DNA from 2 places in the Kribbella sp. NPDC051770 genome. Region 1 is predicted to be linked to the other one. Evidence: riboswitches for the same ligand, from Rfam matches in the RefSeq annotation. Region 1 holds a riboswitch; the other holds the start of a gene.
The links. Region 1 has a riboswitch for cyclic di-AMP ahead of AB0M01_RS11205 (C40 family peptidase). Riboswitches for the same ligand answer to the same signal wherever they lie in the genome.

Region 1 (9,876 bases):
CGGCCGGTCGGGCGACACGGCGTGAGTCCGCCGCTACGCTCCGAACCAGACCATCACCACGGGAGGTTCGACAATGGCGGGCAAGTTCGAGCTGTACGAGGACAAGTCGGGCGAGTTCCGGTTCCGGCTGAAGGCCGGCAACGGCGAGGTGATCGCGACCAGCAGCGAGAGCTACAAGACCAAGGCCTCGGCGCTGAACGGGATCGAGTCGATCAAGAAGAACGCCGGCGACGCGCAGGTCGACGACCAGACCTCCTGACGCCGTTGACGGCAGGGACCATCCGCGTCCCTGCCGTCCAGGCTGTCAGCGCTCCTGCTCGAAGACCACTTCGCGCACCTCGACGCCGAGGCCCTCGACGCCGGCGTCGGGAATCATCGCCGCCAGTTCCTCGACCCGCTCCCGGGACGCGCAGTCCAGCAGGTAGTAGCCGGCCAGGAACTCCTTCGCCTCCACGAACGGCCCGTCGGTCACAGCCGGGACGCCGTCGCGGACCTTCACCACCGACGACTTGGCCGGCTCGGCCAGCGCCACCGTGCTGCGGAACTCGCCCGACTCCTGCACGGTCGCCAGGAACTTCTCGTGCCCGCTGAAGATCGCCTGCTGTTCGGCCTCGGTCAGCGCGCTCAGGACGTCGGGGTTGATGTTCAGGACCACCAGGTACTTCACGAGGTTCTCCTCCGGTTCCGGCTCCCGGGGTGGAAGCCGCTCGTCATCAGTACGGAGCCGTCCCGCCCGTCTTGACATGCTACGAAGCCTGGCGGCCATCGAGCGGCTGTGGGACGGTGAAGTCTCGGAAAGCCGGTTTGCTGGGGGAGCCGCGAACGGCTTTGGGGGAACTGCTGATGCGTCGCGTCGTCCTGTCCTGTCTCGTCCTCGTCGCTGCGCTGCTGGTTCCGGCCGGCCCCGCGCAGGCGGCCACGATCACCGTCACCACCACCGCCGACGTCGTCAGTGGCGCCGACGCCTTCACCTCGCTCCGGGAGGCGGTGACCGCGGCCAACGCGGCCGCGACGCCGACCACGATCACGCTGGCGGCTGCGGCGTCGTACGGGCTGAACCTGTGCGGCGACAACGACACCAACGCCTCCGGCGACCTGGACAGTACGTCGGCGCAGCCGCTGACGATCGACGGCAACGGCGCGACGATCGACCAGAACTGCGCCGGCGAGCGCGTGCTCGACGCGATCGACTCGGACGGCTCGATCGCCTTGCAGGCGGTCACTTTGACCGGTGGCGACGACGTCGACGGCGCCGCGCTGCGGCACAACGGCGACGCCTCGCTGACGGACTCCACCGCGACCGGCAACAACGCCGGGACAGGCAGGGTGCTCGCCAGCTCGCTCGGTGGCGCAGTGCTCGACCTGACCGACTCGAGCGTTCACGACAACACCGGTACGGGCGTGGCACTGTCGCTGGGCACAGTGCACATCACCGGTACGACGATCAGCGGCAACACCGGCCGCGGCGTCGGTCTGACCGACGGCGCGCTGACCGTGACCGGCTCGACGATCAGCGACAACGGTGGCGACGGCGTACGGACGACTGGGCAGGGGTCCGGTCTGTTCACGTTGACCGACACGACTGTGGACAACAACGGCGGGACCGGCGTGATCTGCTCGGCCTGCGGCGACCTGACCGTCACCGGCTCGACCATCACCGGCAACCACCCGGCGGGGACGAGCCAGGGCGGCGGCGTACAGGTGCTGTTCGACCAGGACGCTCCGGCTGACCAGCCGGTCGTCACGGTGACCGAGACGACGATCTCCGGTAACACCCGGAGCGGCGCGGGCGGTGGCCTCAGTACCGGCATCATCGAGAACAGCGGCGGGCCTCCCCCGGCGCAGATCCACGTGATCCGCTCGACGATCAACGGCAACACCGCATCAGGTGTGGCGGACAGCCAGGGCGGCGGCATCTCCGCGCTGACCGGCGAGGTGCGGGTCGACAACTCGACTGTCACCGGCAACAGCGCGGACGCAGCAGGCGGTGGCATCTACACGCTGGACCACGACGTGCACCTGCGGCACGCGACGGTGTCCGGCAACACCGCTGGTGGAGTCGGCGACAACGTAGCGACCAACGCTGGGCTGCACACGTTCGGCTCGATCCTGGCCGGTGGCCCTGGCGGTAGCGACTGCGCTGTCGAGCTGGCGACTACTTCTACTGGCTACAACTTCGACAGCGACGGCAGCTGCTCGCTGAGCGGCCCGTCGGACCAGACCGGCAGCCCGCAACTGGCAGCACTCGCCAGCAACGGCGGCCCGACCCAGACCATGCTGCCGCTGGCTGCATCCCTGGCGAACGGACTGGTCCCGGCAGCGGCGTGCACTGTACTTACTACGGACCAGCGCGGAGTCGCGCGGCCACAGGGCACCAACTGCGAGGCCGGAGCCGTTGAGGTCGCCGAAGCCCCACCAGCTCCCAGCTGCACCCACACCGGCACGAACGGCAGCGACCTGCTGATCGGCACGCCCGGCAACGACGTCCTGTGCGGCCTGAAGGGCGACGACCTGCTGCTCGGCGGCGGCGGCAAGGACATCCTCTACGGCGGCAAGGGCAAGGACGTGCTGATCGGCGGTCCCGGCAAGGACGTCCTGAACGGCGGACCGGGCAAGGACTTCTGCCTGGGGATCGGAGACACCCTGATCTCCTGTTGAATAAGGGCATGCTGACCTACGACGACGTACGGGCCGCCGCTGAGCGGATCGCCGGAGCGGCCCACCGGACGCCGGTGCTGACGTCGCGGACGCTGAACGAGCGGGTCGGCGCCGAGGTGTTCCTGAAGGCGGAGAACTTCCAGCGGATCGGGGCGTTCAAGTTCCGGGGCGCGTTCAACGCGGTCAGCCGGCTGACCGCGGAGGAACGGGCGCGCGGCGTCGCGGCGTACTCGTCGGGGAACCACGCCCAGGCGGTCGCGCTGGCGGCGGCGCTGGCCGGGACGCGCGCGGTGATCCTGATGCCGGCCGACGCGCCGCCGACGAAGGTCGCGGCCACCCGCGGGTATGGCGCTGAGGTGGTCACCTACGACCGCTACACCGAGGACCGAGCGGCGCTGGCCACGAAGCTGTCGGAGGACCGCGGGCTGACGCTGATCCCGCCGTACGACCACTACGACGTGATGGCCGGGCAGGGCACGGTGGCGCTGGAGCTGATCGAGGAGGTCGGGCCGCTCGGTGCGCTGCTCGTCCCGGTCGGCGGCGGCGGGCTGATGGCCGGCTGCGCGACCGCGGCGACCGTCGCCTCCCCCGGGATCCGGATGATCGGCGTCGAGCCGGCCGCGGGCGACGACCACGCCCGGTCGCTGGCCGCCGGGCAGCGGGTCGAGATCGAGGTGCCGCGGACGATCGCCGACGGCCAGGCGATCTCGACGCCTGGCGAGCTCACCTTCGCGGTCAACCAGCGGCGGGTGGAGGCGTTCGCGCTGGTCTCCGACGACGAGATCCGGGCCGCGATGGCGTTCGCGTTCGAGCGGCTGAAGATCGTTCTCGAGCCGAGCGGGGCGAGCGCGCTGGCGGCGCTGCTGGCCGGCCGGGTCGCTGACCTGCCGGAGCGCGTCGGAGTGGTGCTTTCAGGCGGGAACGTGGGCCTGGAGAGGTTCCTGGAACTGCTCAGCGAAGGGCAGCCTGAGTACTGACTGTGCCGGTTGTCACAGACAGCAACCTCTGATTGTGACCCAGGTCACAGAAATCGGCTGTGCGGGCGCCTGAACGCCGCTCAGACACGCTCAGGACACCTGGTGTTCAGCAGCGGTCGCTGACCCGTCAGAGAGCCACTGAGGGCCTTTTGGGAGGGTCTCTGTGGATTGGAGGGTTTGCGTCGTGACCGTTCTGTTATACAGTCGTCGGCGGTTCGACAAATTAGCCGAACTGCATGTGTGTCAACGCCGAGTCCTGCCAGGCACACATGTTCCCCTCGAACAACCATGGCAGGAGTGGGGGACCCAGGATGTTGGGGTCCGGCTGTGAGTGGCCGGGTCCCTGGGGTGAAGTCCGCGGGAGCGGACCGGGCGATCGACTTCCAGCCCGAACCCGACAGCTAACTCCGCAGGCGTCGGGAGACAACCATGCCCGTCACTGCCCGACGGACAGCGCTTCTGCGCGCCGTCACCACGAGCGAGTCCAGTACCCGGCCGACCGGACGGACGCTGGCCAAGCACCGCAAGACCAGCAAGTCCTCGGCTCCCCGCACCCCGCGAGCCGCGGCCGCCGTCCTCTCGGTCGGCCTGGCCGTCTCCGGCGGAGCGGCGCTCACCATCGCCGCCCCGGCCGACACCGCTCACGCAGGCACCTCGAAGACCACCTCGGCCGCGTGGGCCCGGGGCAACAAGGCGATCAGCACCAAGCCGCTGCTGCGCTACGCCGACGCCGGTTCCGCCGTCCGCTACGTGCAGCGCTCGCTCGACGTCCCGGCCGGCGGCTGGTACGGCTCGGCGACCCGCACCGCGGTGGCCAACTTCCAGCGCCGCGTGGGCCTGCCCCGCACCGGCACCATGACCGTGAACACCTGGCGCTCGCTGTTCTACGCCGCCAGCCACGGTCTGCTGCACGGCGGCTCCGGCAAGGCGACGACCTTCCAGGCCAAGGTGCTGAAGGAGGCCGCGAAGCTCAAGGGCACGCCGTACCGCTACGGCGGCACCACGACCAAGGGCTTCGACTGCTCCGGCTACACCGGCTACGTCTACAAGAAGGCCGGCAAGAAGCTGCCCCGCACCTCGCGTCAGCAGTACGCCGCGACCAAGCACATCAGCCGCAAGGCAGCCAAGCCGGGCGACCTGGTGTTCTTCAAGAGCGGTGGCGGCGGCGTGTACCACGTCGGCATCTACGCCGGCGCGAACACCCTGTGGCACGCCTCGAAGCCGGGCAAGCCGGTCGCGAAGGCGAAGATCTGGAGCTCGAACGTGGCCTTCGGCCGCAAGTGATGCTCCGGACCGGGGCTGACCCGGTCCAGACCGTCAGCGAGACCGGATCCCCCCTCCGGTCGCTGACCTGAAACCGGCTGTGCGTCGCCGCCCCACCCCTCCGGCGGCGCACGGCCGGTTTCCTTTTACTCGTCCAGGAGTCCCGCGTCGTGGGCCAGGATCGCGACCTGGACCCGGTTGGTGGCTTCGAGCTTCACCAGCACCCGCGAGACGTGCGCCTTCACGGTCGCCTCGCTCATGAACAGCGTCTTGCCGATGTCGGCGTTCGACAGTCCCTTCGCGACCGCGGCGAGCACCTCGCGCTCCCGGTCGGTGAGTGCGGTGAGCCGCGCCCGCGCCTCGCGCTGGCGATCGGTCCGCGGGTCCGCCGCGAAGTGCCCGATCAGCCGACGGGTCACCGCCGGCGACAGCATCGCCTCACCGGCCGCGACCACCCGGACGGCCTGGACCAGCTCACGCGGCGGCGTGTCCTTCAGCAGGAACCCGCTCGCCCCCGCCTGCAGCGCGCGGAACACGTAGTCGTCCAGGTCGAACGTGGTCAGTACGACGACCTTCGGCGGATCCGGCAGCGCCTGGATCTCGCGGGTCGCGGCCAGTCCGTCCAGCCGTGGCATCCGGATGTCCATCAGGACGACGTCCGGCTTGTGCTCGCGGACCATCGCGGCCGCGTCGGCACCGTCCTCGGCCTCGGCGACCACCTCGAGGTCCTCGTCGGACTCCAGGATCATCTTCAGCCCGGCCCGGACCAGCGCCTCGTCGTCCACGATCAGCAGCCGTGTCATGCCTCTCCTTCTCTCCCGTCCGACCAGGGCAGCCAGGCCTCGACCTGCCAGCCGCCGTCCTGCGTGGGCCCGGTGGTCAACTGGCCGCCGGACAGGGTGACCCGCTCGCTCAGCCCGACCAGCCCGGCACCGGACCCCGGGAGAAGTGAACCAGCCGCGACCGGCCGGACGTTGCGGACCCGCACGGTGACCCCGTCACCTTCCTGCCCCCGGACCAGGACCTCGGTGGTCGCGCCGCGCGCGTGCTTGTGGACGTTGGTCAGCGACTCCTGGACGACCCGGTAGACCGTCCGCCCGACCAGCGGCGGTACGTCGTCCGGCAGATCGATCGAGCTGCGGACGTCGACGCCCGCAGCCCGCGAGTCGTCGACGAGCTTGGCCAGGTCGGACGCCTTCGGCACCGGCGCCAGGTCGGCGCCGTCCTCGCTGACGTCGGCCTTGAGTACGCCGAGCACCTCGCGCAGGTCCTCCATCGCCTGCCGCGCGGTCTGCCGGATCAGCCCGGCGGAGCTCTCCACCTTCTCCGGCCCGACCGCCGGGTTCACTTCCAGGCCGCCCGCGTGCAGCGCGATCAGCGACACCTTGTGCGCCAGGACGTCGTGCATCTCCTGGGCGATCCGGGCCCGCTCGCCGAGCTTGGCCTGCTCGGCGCGCAGCTCGCGTTCGGCCTCGGCCCGCTCGGCCCGGTCCCGCAGCGAGACCATCAGGTCCCGCCGGGCGCCGATGTAGGCACCGACGGCGACCCAGCTGCCGATCAGGAACGGCCCGGTGAAGAGCAGCACGTACGGCTCGGTGTTGTCCCCCCACGAGGTCCCGACGTACGCCGCGTAGCCGGCCACGCTGAGGACCGCGAGCCAGACGTCGCGGCGGCGGATCGCCAGCGTCAGCAGCGCCAGGCCCATCGGGACGAAGATCTGCGCGACGGCCATCGCCAGGATGCCGATCACCGTGACGGCGATCGGGTACCGGCGGCGCCACCACAGCACCAGCGAGGCGAAGATGCCGACGCCGAGCACGAACCAGCTCTTGGTCACCCATCCTTCGCGGCCGCCGGTGCTGGTCGCCTGGGCCAGGATCGTCAGCAGGCTGAAGCCGATGTACATCAGGTCGCGGAAGCGCGGGGCGTGCTTGACGAACCAGGCGTACCACCGGCGGACCCGGCGGTACGGCCGGCGCAGCCAGGCGTACGACCAATGCATTCCGTCAGCCTAGTCGCGCTGTGTCATGTCTTTCGTCCCCCTTGTGGGGGTCCTGGAGTCACAGTTGTGGCGACTTTCGTAGGGGGCCGGTCGAGACGGTCGGTCGATGTGGCGCGGGGGTCCGCGGCGGAAGAGTAGGGCCCATGATCACCGTCGAGAACCTGAGCAAGCGGTACGGCAGCACCACGGCTGTCAGCGATGTCTCCTTCACCGTCCAGCCCGGCAGCATCACCGGCTTCCTCGGGCCGAACGGTGCCGGCAAGTCCACCACGCTGCGGATGCTGACCGGCCTGACCCCGCCGAGCGCGGGCACCGCCACCATCGCCGGCCAGCGGTACGCCGACCTGCCGAACCCCGGCCGCGTCGTCGGCGTCATGCTCGACGCCGCCGCCCAGCACCCGGGCCGGACCGGCCGCGAGACGCTGGCGCTGAACGCGAGCGTGCTGGGCGTACCGAAGTCCCGGGCCGACGAGATGCTCGAGGCGGTCGGCCTGACCGGCGCCGCGAAGCGCCGCGTCGGCCAGTACTCGCTCGGCATGCGGCAGCGGCTCGGCATCGCCAGCGCGCTGCTCGGTGACCCGGCGGCGCTGATCCTGGACGAGCCGGCCAACGGTATGGACCCCGAGGGCATCCGCTGGATGCGTGGGCTGCTCCAGGACTTCGCCGCCCGCGGCGGCACCGTGATCCTGTCCAGCCACCTGCTGGGCGAGGTGCAGGCCACCGTCGACCGGCTGGTCGTCATCGGTGGCGGCCGGATCGTCGCCGACGGCTCGCTCGACGAACTGCTGGCCGGCAGCGGCACGCTGGTCCGCGGCCTGGACCCGATCGGACTGAACCAGGCCCTCACCGCGGCCGGGCTGAGCCTGGAGCCGCTGCAGGACGGCGCCCTGCGCGTCGACGCCACCGCCGAGCAGGTCGGCCGTGCGGCCGCCGCCGCGGGCCAGATCCTGATCGAGCTGCGCGAGAGCGACAGCGCCGGTCTCGAGGAGCTGTTCTTCCAGCTGACCACCCCGACCGCCGCCGCGGCCTGACCACGTCTTCCACAGGAGCTTCTGACATGACTGTCACCGAAATGACCACCCCGGCCCCGGCGGCCACCGGTAAGCACCGGGCCGAGGCGGTCTCCACCAGCCTGCCGCCCGCGCGCCGCCAGTCGTTCGCCAAGCTGACCGGCATCGAGCTGCGCAAGTCCGTGAACACCCGCAGCGGCCGGGTCCTGATCCTGGCCATCCTGGCCCTCGCCGTCGCGGCGCTGGTCTGGGAGCTCACCCACCTCGGCAACGGGCCGGCCCGCTTCGACGGGTTCCTCGGCGCCGCGTCGACCGGTGTGCTGCTGATCCTGCCGGTGATCGGCGTGATGGCGATGACGAGCGAGTGGACCCAGCGGACCGCGCTGACCACGTTCACGCTGTCGCCGCGCCGGATCCGGGTCCAGCTGGCCAAGTTCGTCTCCGCGGTGCTGCTGAGCGCCGTCGTCCTGACGGTCACGGCGGCGATGGCGCTGGCCGCGACCGCGATCGGCGGCGCGATCAGCGGCAACGGTACGACGTACGCCGGGATGGGTGGCGCGCTGGCCGGTGCCTACCTGAGCACCGCGCTGAACGTCGTGATGGGCGCCGCCTTCGGGGCCGTGATCGCGCAGACCGCGGCGGCCGTGCTGGTCTTCTTCGTCGCCCCGACCGCCTGGGCGCTGGCCGGGCCGGCGCTGTTCAAGGACAACGCGAACTGGCTGGACGTGTTCGGCGCCTTCGGCCGGATCGCGGAGCGTGACCTGCACGGGATGCTGCCCGAGACGCTCACCGCCGTCGCGGTCTGGGTCCTGCTGCCGACCGTGGTCGGACTGTGGTCAAGCTCACGTCGTGAGGTGAAGTAACCAGCGCGACTGAGCGCAAAAGACGCGGTGGGCCTGACCGGTTTGAGGGGACCGGGCAGGCCCACCGGACTGTCATCGGAGGTCTGGGAGCGTCCGAGCAGGGGGCGGTGCGTGTGTCGATCCCCGGCTCCGGGTAACCTAGAACCACGATTACTGACGACTGATCCGTGGACGCCACGCTGCGTACCCGGTTGACTTGTGCGAGGGGGTCGACGCTATGGGGCGCGGCCGTGCAAAGGCCAAGCAGACGAAGGTCGCTCGCGACCTGAAGTACCGCACCTGGGACACCGACCTGGACCAGCTCAAACGAGAGCTGGCCGGCGGGAACGAGGGCGGTACCGGTTCTGCGAACGGTGACTACGACGCAGACGCCGGCGATGACGCCGACGACTACCACCCCCGTCGGTAAAGCGACAGCAGCTCCGTTGACTGGTCCACGCGTCTGAGGCGCCTGGACCAGTCAGCTGTGCTCGACCGACGGAGTTCGTCCACACCAGCACCGCAGGTGATGTCGGCCTGCCGTTTTTCGGTGTGAGCTGTGCTTCTCGAGGTGGCGTTCACCGCACGGTGAACGCCACCTGAGCTGTTCCTGCACCGGGGGCGCTTCAACGACCCCCGACGGAATCAGTTCGCGTAGTCGCCTTGGAGCTCGACGCCGGTGCTGCCGGTGCTGACCTCGCCGCAGACCCAGGCGGGGATGTCACGCTCGGCCAGGACGGCGATCGCGCGGTCCGCGGCGGCCGGGTCCAGGACCGCGACCATGCCGACGCCCATGTTCAGCGTCTTCTCCAGCTCCAACTGCGGGACGTCGCCGAGCTGACCGACCAGGCCGAAGACCGGCGCCGGCGTCCAGGTCGAGCGGTCGATCCGGACCGCGAGCTCGTCCGGGATCACCCGGGCCAGGTTCGCCGCGAACCCGCCGCCAGTGATGTGCGACATCGCGTGCAGCGGGCGGTCGCCGTCGGCGTTCAGCGCCCGGATCAGCTCCAGGCAGTGCTTGGCGTAGACCCGGGTCGGCGTGATCAGAGTGTCACCGAGCGTGCCACCGAGTTCCGGCACCTCGCGGTCGAGGGCCCAGCCGGCCCGGTCGAAGAACACGTGCC
Region 2 (9,876 bases), on a different contig from region 1:
GCCTGGGTGGCCGCGGTCGCGCTGTCGCGCGGCTACGAGTCGCGCTCGTTCGGCTCCGGCGCGGACGAGTTCCGCTCGATCCTGCGGTCCGGCCTCGGGCTGACCGCCGTCGTCGCGGTGGTGTCGTACGCGACCAAGAGTGAGATCGCGCGCGGTTTCGTCGTCCTGGCGATCCCGGCGACGATGGTCCTCGCCTTACTTCTCCGGTACCTGCTGCGTCGTGACCTGAGCCGCCACCGCTACCGCGGGCGCTGCATGCGCCGGGTCCTGGTCGTCGGCCGGGACGCCGAGGCCGCCACGCTGAGCGAGCGCCTGACCGAGCGTCCCGCGGACGGGTACCGCGTGGTCGCGGTCTGCCGGCCGCGCGGCGACGCCCGGCCCGGGCTGGCGCCGGAGAGCATGGACGAGGCCGACATCATGGCGGCCGTCGACCGGCACGCCGTCGACGTGGTCGCGATCGCGGCCGACCCGGAGCTGTCCGGTCAGTCGCTGCGCCGGCTGTCCTGGGCGCTGGAGCAGCGCGGGGTCGAGCTGATCGTGTCGCCCGGCATCATCGAGGTGGCCGGCCCGCGGATCTCGGTCCGCCCGGTCGCCGGTCTCTCGCTGCTGCACCTGGAGCGCCCGTCGTCGAGCGCCGGACCGCACCTGCTGAAGAGCATCTTCGACCGGCTGATGGCGCTGGTCCTGGTGATCCTGGCGCTGCCGCTGCTGCTCGGGATCGCGCTCACCGTCCGGCTGACCAGCCGCGGCCCGGTGCTGTTCAAGCAGCACCGCGTCGGCCGCGGCAACGTCCCGTTCACGATGCTGAAGTTCCGCACCATGGTGGTCGACGCGGAGGCCCGGCTGGTCGAGCTGGCACCGGCCAGCGACGGCAACGGGGTGCTCTTCAAGCTCCGCTCCGACCCCCGGGTGACCAAGGTCGGCAAGGTGCTGCGGCGCTACTCGCTGGACGAGCTGCCGCAGCTGCTGAACGTACTGCGCGGAGAGATGTCGCTGGTCGGCCCGCGACCGCCGCTGGAGGTCGAGGTGGCCAAGTACGCCGCCGACGACACGCGCCGAATGCTGGTGAAGCCGGGGCTGACCGGGCTGTGGCAGGTGAGTGGCCGCAGCGACCTGTCCTGGGACGAGTCGGTGCTGCTCGACCTGCGCTACGTCGACAACTGGTCGATGACGCTGGACCTGCTGATCTTGTGGAAGACCGCACGGGCGGTGCTGAAGGGCTCCGGCGCGTACTGAGCCGGACGGCCGCTGGGGGGCGGCCGTGCGGCAGCGACGTCAGTCGCGCGGGGGGACATCTCGATGGAGGGGAACGGATGGCGACTGAAGACGGCCGGTTGGCCGTGGAACTCGCGACGCGGGCGGGCAGACTGCTGCTCGACCTGCGCGCGACTGGGGGTTCGGGCCGCGTCCTGGGCGCCGAGGGCGACCGATCGGCGAACGAGCTGCTGATCGGCGCGCTGCGGGAGCACCGGCCGGGCGACGCCGTACTGAGTGAGGAGTCGGCCGACTCCGCGGCGCGGCTGAGCGCCGAGCGGGTCTGGATCATCGACCCGCTCGACGGCACCCGCGAGTACGGCGAACCGCCACGCGTCGACTGGGCGGTGCACGTCGCCCTGTGGGAGCGCGGCGAGCTGACCGCCGGAGCGGTCGCGCTGCCCGCCATGAACGTTGTCCACGGCACCGAAGACCCGCAGCCGCTGACCGCCCGCGAGGCCGGTCCGCTGCGGATCGCGGTCAGCCGCAGCCGCCCGCCGGCGCTGGTCGAGAAGCTCGCCGTCGACCTGGACGCCGAGCTGGTCCCGATGGGGTCGGCCGGCGTGAAGGCGACCGCCGTACTGCGCGGCGAAGCCGACGCCTACGTGCACGCGGGTGGCCAGTACGAGTGGGACTCGGCCGCTCCGGTCGCGGTCGCGAAGGCAGCCGGGCTGTTCTGCAGCCGGATCGACGGCTCGGCGCTGCGCTACAACCAGCCCGACCCGAAGCTGCCGGACCTGGTGGTCTGCCGGTCCGAGGTCGCCGACGAGCTGCTGGCCGCGATCGCCGTACACATCCTGGAGCCCCGATGAGTCCCCGGTACCAGCTGACGCAGCTGGAGACGCTGGAGTCGGAGGCCATCCACATCTTCCGCGAGGTCGCGGCGGAGTTCGAGCGCCCGGTGCTGCTGTTCTCCGGCGGCAAGGACTCGATCGTGATGCTCCGGCTGGCCCAGAAGGCGTTCTACCCGGCCCGGATCCCGTTCCCGGTGATGCACGTCGACACCGGCCACAACTTCACCGAGGTGCTGGAGTTTCGCGACCGCCGGGTCGCCGAGCTGAACCTGCAGTTGCTGGTGGCAAGCGTTCCGGACGCGCTGGACCGCGGCTTCGTACAGGCCCCGCCGGACGGCACCCGGAACCGGATCCAGACCCCGGTGCTGCTGGAGGCGCTGGAGAAGCACCAGTTCACCGCGGTCTTCGGCGGCGCCCGCCGCGACGAGGACAAGGCCCGGGCCAAGGAGCGGATGTTCTCGTTCCGCGACGAGTTCGGCCAGTGGGACCCGAAGAACCAGCGCCCGGAGCTGTGGAACCTCTACAACAGCCGGATCCACCTGGGCGAGAGCATCCGGGTCTTCCCGCTGTCGAACTGGACCGAGCTCGACATCTGGCAGTACATCGCCCAGGAGCGGCTGGAGCTGCCCTCGATCTACTACGCGCACGAGCGCGAGGTGTTCGAGCGCAACGGGATGCTGTTCGCGGTCAACCAGTACTGCTTGCCCAAGGCAACCGAGCCGGTGTTCACCGAGACTGTCCGCTACCGCACCGTCGGCGACGCCTCGCTGACGGCCGCCGTACGGTCGGCGGCCGACACCGTCGAGAAGGTGATCGACGAGGTGGCCGGGACCCGGATCACCGAGCGTGGCGCCACCCGGGGCGACGACAAGTTCAGTGAGGCCGCGATGGAAGATCGCAAGCGGGAAGGGTACTTCTGACGTGGACATCCTCAGACTGGCGACCGCGGGATCGGTCGACGACGGCAAGAGCACCCTGATCGGCCGGCTGCTGTACGACACGAAGTCGGTCTTCACCGACCAGATCGAGTCGGTCGAGCGGGCCAGCCGCGACCGCGGTGACGACTACGTGAACCTGGCGCTGCTCACCGACGGCCTGCGGGCCGAGCGCGAGCAGGGCATCACGATCGACGTCGCGTACCGGTACTTCGCGACGCCACGGCGCAAGTTCATCGTCGCCGACACCCCCGGTCACATCCAGTACACCCGCAACATGGTGACCGGCGCGTCGACGGCCGACCTGGCGCTGATCCTGGTCGACGCCCGCAAGGGCCTGCTCGAGCAGAGCCGCCGGCACGCGTTCCTGTCCACCCTGCTGCACGTCCCGCACCTGATGCTGTGCGTGAACAAGATGGACCTGGTCGACTACTCCGAGAGCGTCTTCGAGCAGATCCGGGCCGAGTTCACCGAGTTCGCGACCAAGCTCGACATCGGGGACCTCACCGTCGTCCCGGTGTCCGCGCTGCTCGGCGACAACATCGTCACCCGCTCGGCCGCGATGCCCTGGTACGACGGACCGAGCCTGCTGCACCACCTGGAGAACGTGCACGTGGCCAGCGACCGGAACCTGATCGACGTCCGGTTCCCGGTCCAGTACGTGATCCGCCCGCACTCCGACAGCCACCGCGACTACCGCGGGTACGCCGGCCAGGTGGCCGGGGGAGTGCTGCGGGCCGGGGACGAGGTGATGGTGCTGCCGTCGGGGTTCACCTCGACGATCCGCTCGATCGAGACCGCCGACGGCGAGGTCGAGGAGGCGTTCGCGCCGATGTCGGTGACGCTGCGGCTGACCGACGAGATCGACATCTCCCGCGGCGACATGATCTGCCGGGTCAACAACGCCCCAACGGTCACCCAGGACGTCGACGCGATGGTCTGCTGGATGGACGACGCGCCGCTGCGGCCGGGCCAGAAGTTCGCGATCAAGCACACCACCCGGACCGCCCGGGCGATGGTGAAGGACCTGCAGTACCGCCTCGACGTGAACTCGCTGCACCGCGATCTGGGTGCCGACCACCTCGGGTTGAACGACATCGGCCGGGTCCGCCTGCGGACCACCCAGCCGCTGCTGTGCGACGAGTACAAGCGCAACCGCTCGACCGGTGGGTTCGTCCTGATCGACGAGGCGACCAACCGGACCGTGGGCGCCGGCATGGTCAACGAGGCGAGATGACGAGCGTCGAGCCCCGGCCGGCCGCCGACGCGGCGGTGCCGTCGATCCGGGTCCTGATGGTGTGTTCCAGCGGCGGCCACCTGGCGCAGCTGATGACGTTGCGGCCGTGGTGGTCCCAGCGGGACGTGTGCTGGGTGACGTTCCCGACCGAGGACGGCAAGTCGCTGCTGGCCGGCCAGCGGGCGGTGTACGCCTACCACCCGACCACGCGGAACGTGAAGAACCTGCTCCGCAACTTCGGCCTGGCGGTCGCCGTCCTGCGCCGGGAGCGGCCGGACGTGATCGTCACCACCGGCGCCGGCGTGGCGCTGCCGTTCTTCGTGCTCGGCAAGCTGGCCCGGATCCCGACCGTCTACATCGAGGTGTTCGACCGGATCGACCACCCGACGCTCACCGCGCGGCTCTGCCGGCCGTTCACCAGCCGGATGCTCGTCCAGTGGGACGAGCAGCAGGCGCTGTACTCCGGGTCCGCCGTCGTCGGGAGGCTGCTGTGAACACGTACGACGTCCTGGTCATCCTCGGCACCGACCACCACCACTTCGGCCGTCTGGTCGGCTGGGTGGACGACTTCCTGGAGCTCCCCGGCCACGAGGGCCGCACAGCGCTCGTCCAGCACGGCTCCACCCCGGCCCCGCGCCGGGCCAAGGGCCTCGGCATCGTCGCGTACGACGAACTGCAGGCGCTGATGCGCCAGGCCACGGCCGTCGTCTCGCACGGCGGCCCGGCGACCATGTTCGAGGTCCGCAAGCAGGGCCGCAAGCCGATCGTGGTCCCGCGGGACCCGCTGCTGAACGAGCACGTCGACCAGCACCAGCAGCAGTTCTCGCGCCGGATGGGCGCCCTCGGCCTGGTCACGCTGTGCGAGGACCGCAACGCCTTCCTGACCGCCCTCACGGGCGTCCTGGCGGACCCGGAGGCGCACACCGTGTCGGCCGAGGAAAACCATCGTGACAGCCTGCAGCTGAGCGCGGCCGTGACCACCACGGGTCAGATCATCGACGCCCTGGGCCGGGAACACGCCTTGAAAACAAGCGTTTCAAAGCATGTAAAGAATGTCATGTTCCGCCCGCGAGAGCGAAACCGAATGCCGGGTGGAGCGTCCGGATAACAGGTTTCGAACACGGTCGGTGACGATTTCGGTTGTTATCTGTCCGTGATCTTACGTTCCGTGAACTGGCTACGCTCGGTCATGTTAAGAGCGCTCTCGGACATCTTGAGGTCCTCGCCGGGACCTGCGTAAGCTCACCCGCGCCTGGCCCGGCCTGGGGACGTGCGAGGCTCGACCACCGTCGCCGGCGCGCAACGCCGAGTTCCGCCCTCCGGGCCGGCGATCTACCTACCACCCAGCGACAGAGGGCGGAAGTGGGGGAACCACAGGTTCCGCGGAGCACCAGCCCCCGGTGCTCCTTGGGGCGAAGCCGCAGCAGCGGCCGGGTAACACTTCCGACCCGAGCCCGACAGCTAACCTCACAGGCGTGCAGGAAGGACAGCCCCCCATGCGGGACAACCATTCCCGTAGGCATGGCCGACATCGGTCTGCCGTTCCCTCCGACGTACTGAACGAACCGGCCGCCAAAGCAGGCCGGCGGACCCTGATCCCGATCGTGGCAGCGAGCGCCCTGGTGCTGACCACCGCGGGGATCGGCTTCGCAGCTCTGAACGCCGACGAGCCCGCACCCGCCCCGGTGTCGCTCACGGCGACTGCGGACGCCTACGTGTCCACGAAGTCCCCCACCCAGCGGCACGGCTGGTCCACCCGGCTCGTCGTCAAGCAGAACGAGTCCACCAGCTTCGTCCGGTACGCCGTACCGGCCGCTGCCGAGGGGTACGCCCGCAAGGCCACCCTGGTCCTGACCAGGCTGACCGCGAGCAACCCGAGCAAGATCCAGGTCTCCACCGGCCCGGCGCGGTGGACCGAGGCGGTCTCCGCCTCCACCGGTCTGCGCGCCGGTACGGCGATCGCCTCCGCGGCCGACGACGGCAAGTCGAAGGAGCTGCGGATCGACGTCTCGGCCGGAGTCCAGAAGGACGGCGCGCTGAACCTGGCGCTCACCCAGCTGGCCGGTCGCGGCGGTTCGGTCTTCGGTTCCCGCGAGTCCGGCGCCACCCAGACGAAGCTGGAGATCAGCTACGTCAAGGGCGACGGCAGCGGTCCGCAGCCGTCGGTGCCGCCGACCAAGCCGACGGCTCCGCCCACCACCGGGCCGACCAAGCCGACCACGGCGCCGACCAAGCCGACGACGACTCCGACGAGGCCGACCACGACTCCGACGCAGACGCCGACCAAGCCGACGACGACGCCGACCCAGCCGACCGCGCCGCCGTCCACCGGCAACCCGGGCTGCTCGATCTCGGACAAGCTGGTGCCGTCCTGCGGTGCGTTCTTCGGCGCGGCGGCCAACCCGCTGGGCTCGGAGAGCTGGGACGAGGCGCTGACCGCGTTCGAGTCGACGATCGGCCGGACGCTGGACATCGCGCACTACTACAACTCGAGCCCGAAGCTGTTCCCGACGGCTGAGATGATCAAGCGGGCCCGCGAACCCGGTAAGAAGCGGATCCTGCTGCTGAACTGGAAGCCCGAGATGGGCCGCACCTGGGCCCAGGTCGCTGCCGGCGACCCGGAGGTCGACAAGGCCATCGACGCCGAGGCGCAGTACCTGAAGACGACCTTCCCGGAGAAGTTCTTCCTCGGCATCCACCACGAGCCGGAGGAAGAGGTCAAGCCGGCCGCCGGCTCGGGCTACACGGCCAAGGACTACGCGGCGATGTACCGCCACGTCGTCCAGCGGCTGAAGGCCAACGGCGTCACCAACGCCGTCTACGTGATGAACTACATGGGGACACCGCACTGGGGCTCGCAGCCCTGGTTCAACGACCTCTACCCCGGTGACGACGTGGTCGACTGGATCGCGGAGGACCCGTACATCTTCGGTGACGACGCGAACTGGTGGGGCCCGTTCACCACCGGTGTCAACCGCAAGGACACCTACACCAACCCGAGCTGGCCGGGCTTCTACACCTGGGCGACGACCAAGCACCCGGGCAAGCCGATCATGCTCGGCGAGTGGGGCATCGACGAGCAGACCATGCTCGGGATGAACAAGGCCGACGTGCTGCGCACGGTGCAGGACGGCCTGAAGAAGATGCCGCAGGTGAAGGCGCTGGTCTACTGGAACGAGGCCACCTTCCACACCGTCGGCACGACCCGGCTCGACTCGTCCGCGACCACCAAGGCCGCGGCGCGTGAGGTGCTGAACAGCGGGCTGCTGGCCCGCCAGGTCAAGTAGGCAGTACGCCGTACGAAGGCCCCCGTCCACACACCGTGGGCGGGGGCCTTCGCCGTTGCCGTCAGACCTTCTCGAGCACCAGGATCAGCGCCATCCCGAAGAACTCCAGCCGGGACCGCTCGATCGCGTCGGTGACCGGGCGGATCTTGCCGCCCAGGCCGGACCGGTCGAACGGCGGCATGATGTAGTCCACGCCGGTCAGCCGGAAGCCCTTGGCCTCGATCTGCTTCGACAGGCCGCGGACGGTGAACGAGCGGGCGTCGGCGAGCCGCTTGTGCAGCGGCACGATCCAGGGCAGGAACGGCCCGTACTGCGGCGGCCGCCGCTTGCCGGCCACGAAGAACCCGTGGGTCTCGAACGGGAACCACCGGTTCGGCGACGTGATCAGGAACCGGCCGCCGGGCGCCAGCACGCGGTGGATCTCGCCCAGCGTCAGGTCCAGGTCGGCGACGTGCTCGAGCACCTCGATCGTGGTCACCACGTCGAACGCCTCGTCCGGCAGGTCCAGCTTCTCGCCCGGCATCTGCCGGATCGTCAGCTTGGCCGCCAGTTCGGTGCCCTCGACCTCGGACCGGAAGACGGCCAGCCGCTCGGGCTCGACGTCGACCGCGGTGACCTCGTCGAACCCGGCGGCCAGGCGGCGGGTGTACGTCCCGTCGCCGCAGCCGACGTCCAGCAGGCGTTGGCCGGTCAGCTCGGTCAGTCCGGCGAGCGCGGTGAGTCGCTTCTCGACCCCGCGGTCACCTTTGTTGCTCCGATGGGCACCCAGGCCCAGCGCACGTGTCATGCGGATTTCCCCCACCCATACACAGCAGTACCCAAAGCCCCCCACAGGCTGGTGATTCACCATAACGACCCGGTCGGCCGCTGACAACGATCTGGGGAAATCAACCCGGCAACGGTTGTCACCGGCAGTAGCATCGGGTGATGAGTTCGCAACCCCGCAAGGGCTGGACGCGTTGGCTGGTCGGCGCCGGGGGCTGTGCCCTGGTCGCGGCCGTCGCGCTGGTGAGCTGCGCACTGGTCCGCGGAGAGGACCAGCCGTCTGGCCAGCGGACGGCGCCTGCGCCGTCCCCGCAGGCCACGCCAAGATGCACTGTGTCGGCGCTGCTGGTGCCCTCCTGCGGCGTCTGGTTCGGTGCGGCGGCCAACCCGCTGGGCGACGAGTCCTGGGACGAGGCGCTGCCGGCGTTCGAGAACGTCCTGGGCCGGCCGGTGGACATCGCGCACTACTACAACTCCAGCCCGAAGCTGTTCCCGACCGCGGACATGATCAAGCGGGCCCGGGAGCCGGGCAGGAAGCGGCTGCTGCTGCTCAACTGGAAGCCCGAGATGGGTCGCACCTGGGCGGAGGTCGCGGCCGGGGATCCCGAGGTGGACAAGGCGATCGACGCGCAGGCGGAGTACCTGACGACGACGTTCCCGGAGAAGTTCTTCCTGACCATCCACCACGAGCCGGAGGAGGAGGTCAGGCCGGCCGCGGGATCGGGGTTCACGGCCAAGGACTACGCGGCGATGTACCGCCGCGTGGCCCTGCGGTTGAAGGCGAAGGGCGCGACCAACGCGATCCTGGTGATGACGTACCGCGGTTCGCCGTACTGGGGGGTGCAGCCGTGGTTCGAGCAGCTGTACCCCGGCGACGACGTGGTCGACTGGATCGCCGAGGACCCGTACCTGTTCGGCCCGGACCCGGAGTTCTCCGGCGGGATCAGCCAGGCCGTGAACCGCACCCAGAAGGCCTACCCGACCTGGCCGGGCTTCTACACGTGGGCCACGAGCAAGCATCCGGGCAAGCCGATCATGCTGGCGGAGTGGGGGGTCAGCGACAACCTCGGTGAGGTGAAGCGCAGCGCGGTGTTCAGCACGATGCCCGGGCAGCTGACGGCGTTCCCGCAGGTGAAGGCGCTGGTCTACTGGAACGAGACCGACTTCAAGGACATCGGGGCCACCGAGCTCAAACCCGGCAGCCAGTCCGTCAACGCCCTTCGTACGGCGCTCAAGTCACCGCAGCGCAAACCGCCGCCGATCCCGTAGCCGGCGGTCCCGCAGGCCTGCTCCGCGCTGTCAGCGCAGCGCGATCAGCACGTGCCGGCGGCCGACACCGACGGCGGTCACCCAGCTCGGCTCCGGTACGCCGTTCTCGACCGTGACGGGCCCCGGCTTGCTGCGGTCGAGCCGGTCACCGGTGGCGAGCTGGCCGCGCCCGTTCGCGCCCCAGGTGAGGATCTCGCCGTTCTGCAGGACGGCGACGCTGTAGCTCTCACCGGCCATGATGTGCTGCACAGCAAGGAGTTTCGGCTCGCTGCGGCTGCCGTGCACCGGCGTCGCGAACGGCTGGACCTTGACCGTGCCGTTGCCGAGCTGACCGC

Region 2: linked by a shared signal. The riboswitch ahead of AB0M01_RS19530 (hypothetical protein) and the one ahead of AB0M01_RS11205 (C40 family peptidase) in region 1 are both predicted to bind cyclic di-AMP.

The regions. Positions count from the first base shown of each region.
Region 1 covers NZ_JBFAYT010000002.1:949,182-959,057, forward strand. The annotation lists gene AB0M01_RS11185 (YegP family protein) at 74-259, shown strand; gene AB0M01_RS11190 (YciI family protein) at 305-667, opposite strand; gene AB0M01_RS11195 (right-handed parallel beta-helix repeat-containing protein) at 844-2,658, shown strand; gene AB0M01_RS11200 (pyridoxal-phosphate dependent enzyme) at 2,667-3,635, shown strand; cyclic di-AMP (ydaO/yuaA leader) riboswitch at 3,873-4,065, shown strand; gene AB0M01_RS11205 (C40 family peptidase) at 4,065-4,919, shown strand; gene AB0M01_RS11210 (response regulator transcription factor) at 5,045-5,701, opposite strand; gene AB0M01_RS11215 (histidine kinase) at 5,698-6,900, opposite strand; gene AB0M01_RS11220 (ABC transporter ATP-binding protein) at 7,044-7,931, shown strand; gene AB0M01_RS11225 (ABC transporter permease) at 7,958-8,773, shown strand; gene AB0M01_RS11230 (DUF3073 domain-containing protein) at 8,991-9,182, shown strand; gene purM (phosphoribosylformylglycinamidine cyclo-ligase) at 9,398-9,876, opposite strand, start outside.
Region 2 covers NZ_JBFAYT010000005.1:388,867-398,742, reverse strand. The annotation lists gene AB0M01_RS19560 (sugar transferase) at 1-1,236, shown strand, start outside; gene AB0M01_RS19555 (3'(2'),5'-bisphosphate nucleotidase CysQ) at 1,314-2,066, shown strand; gene cysD (sulfate adenylyltransferase subunit CysD) at 2,063-2,968, shown strand; gene cysN (sulfate adenylyltransferase subunit CysN) at 2,976-4,220, shown strand; gene pssD (PssD/Cps14F family polysaccharide biosynthesis glycosyltransferase) at 4,217-4,714, shown strand; gene AB0M01_RS19535 (glycosyltransferase) at 4,711-5,328, shown strand; cyclic di-AMP (ydaO/yuaA leader) riboswitch at 5,551-5,710, shown strand; gene AB0M01_RS19530 (hypothetical protein) at 5,825-7,507, shown strand; gene AB0M01_RS19525 (class I SAM-dependent methyltransferase) at 7,569-8,294, opposite strand; gene AB0M01_RS19520 (hypothetical protein) at 8,435-9,541, shown strand; gene AB0M01_RS19515 (hypothetical protein) at 9,572-9,876, opposite strand, start outside.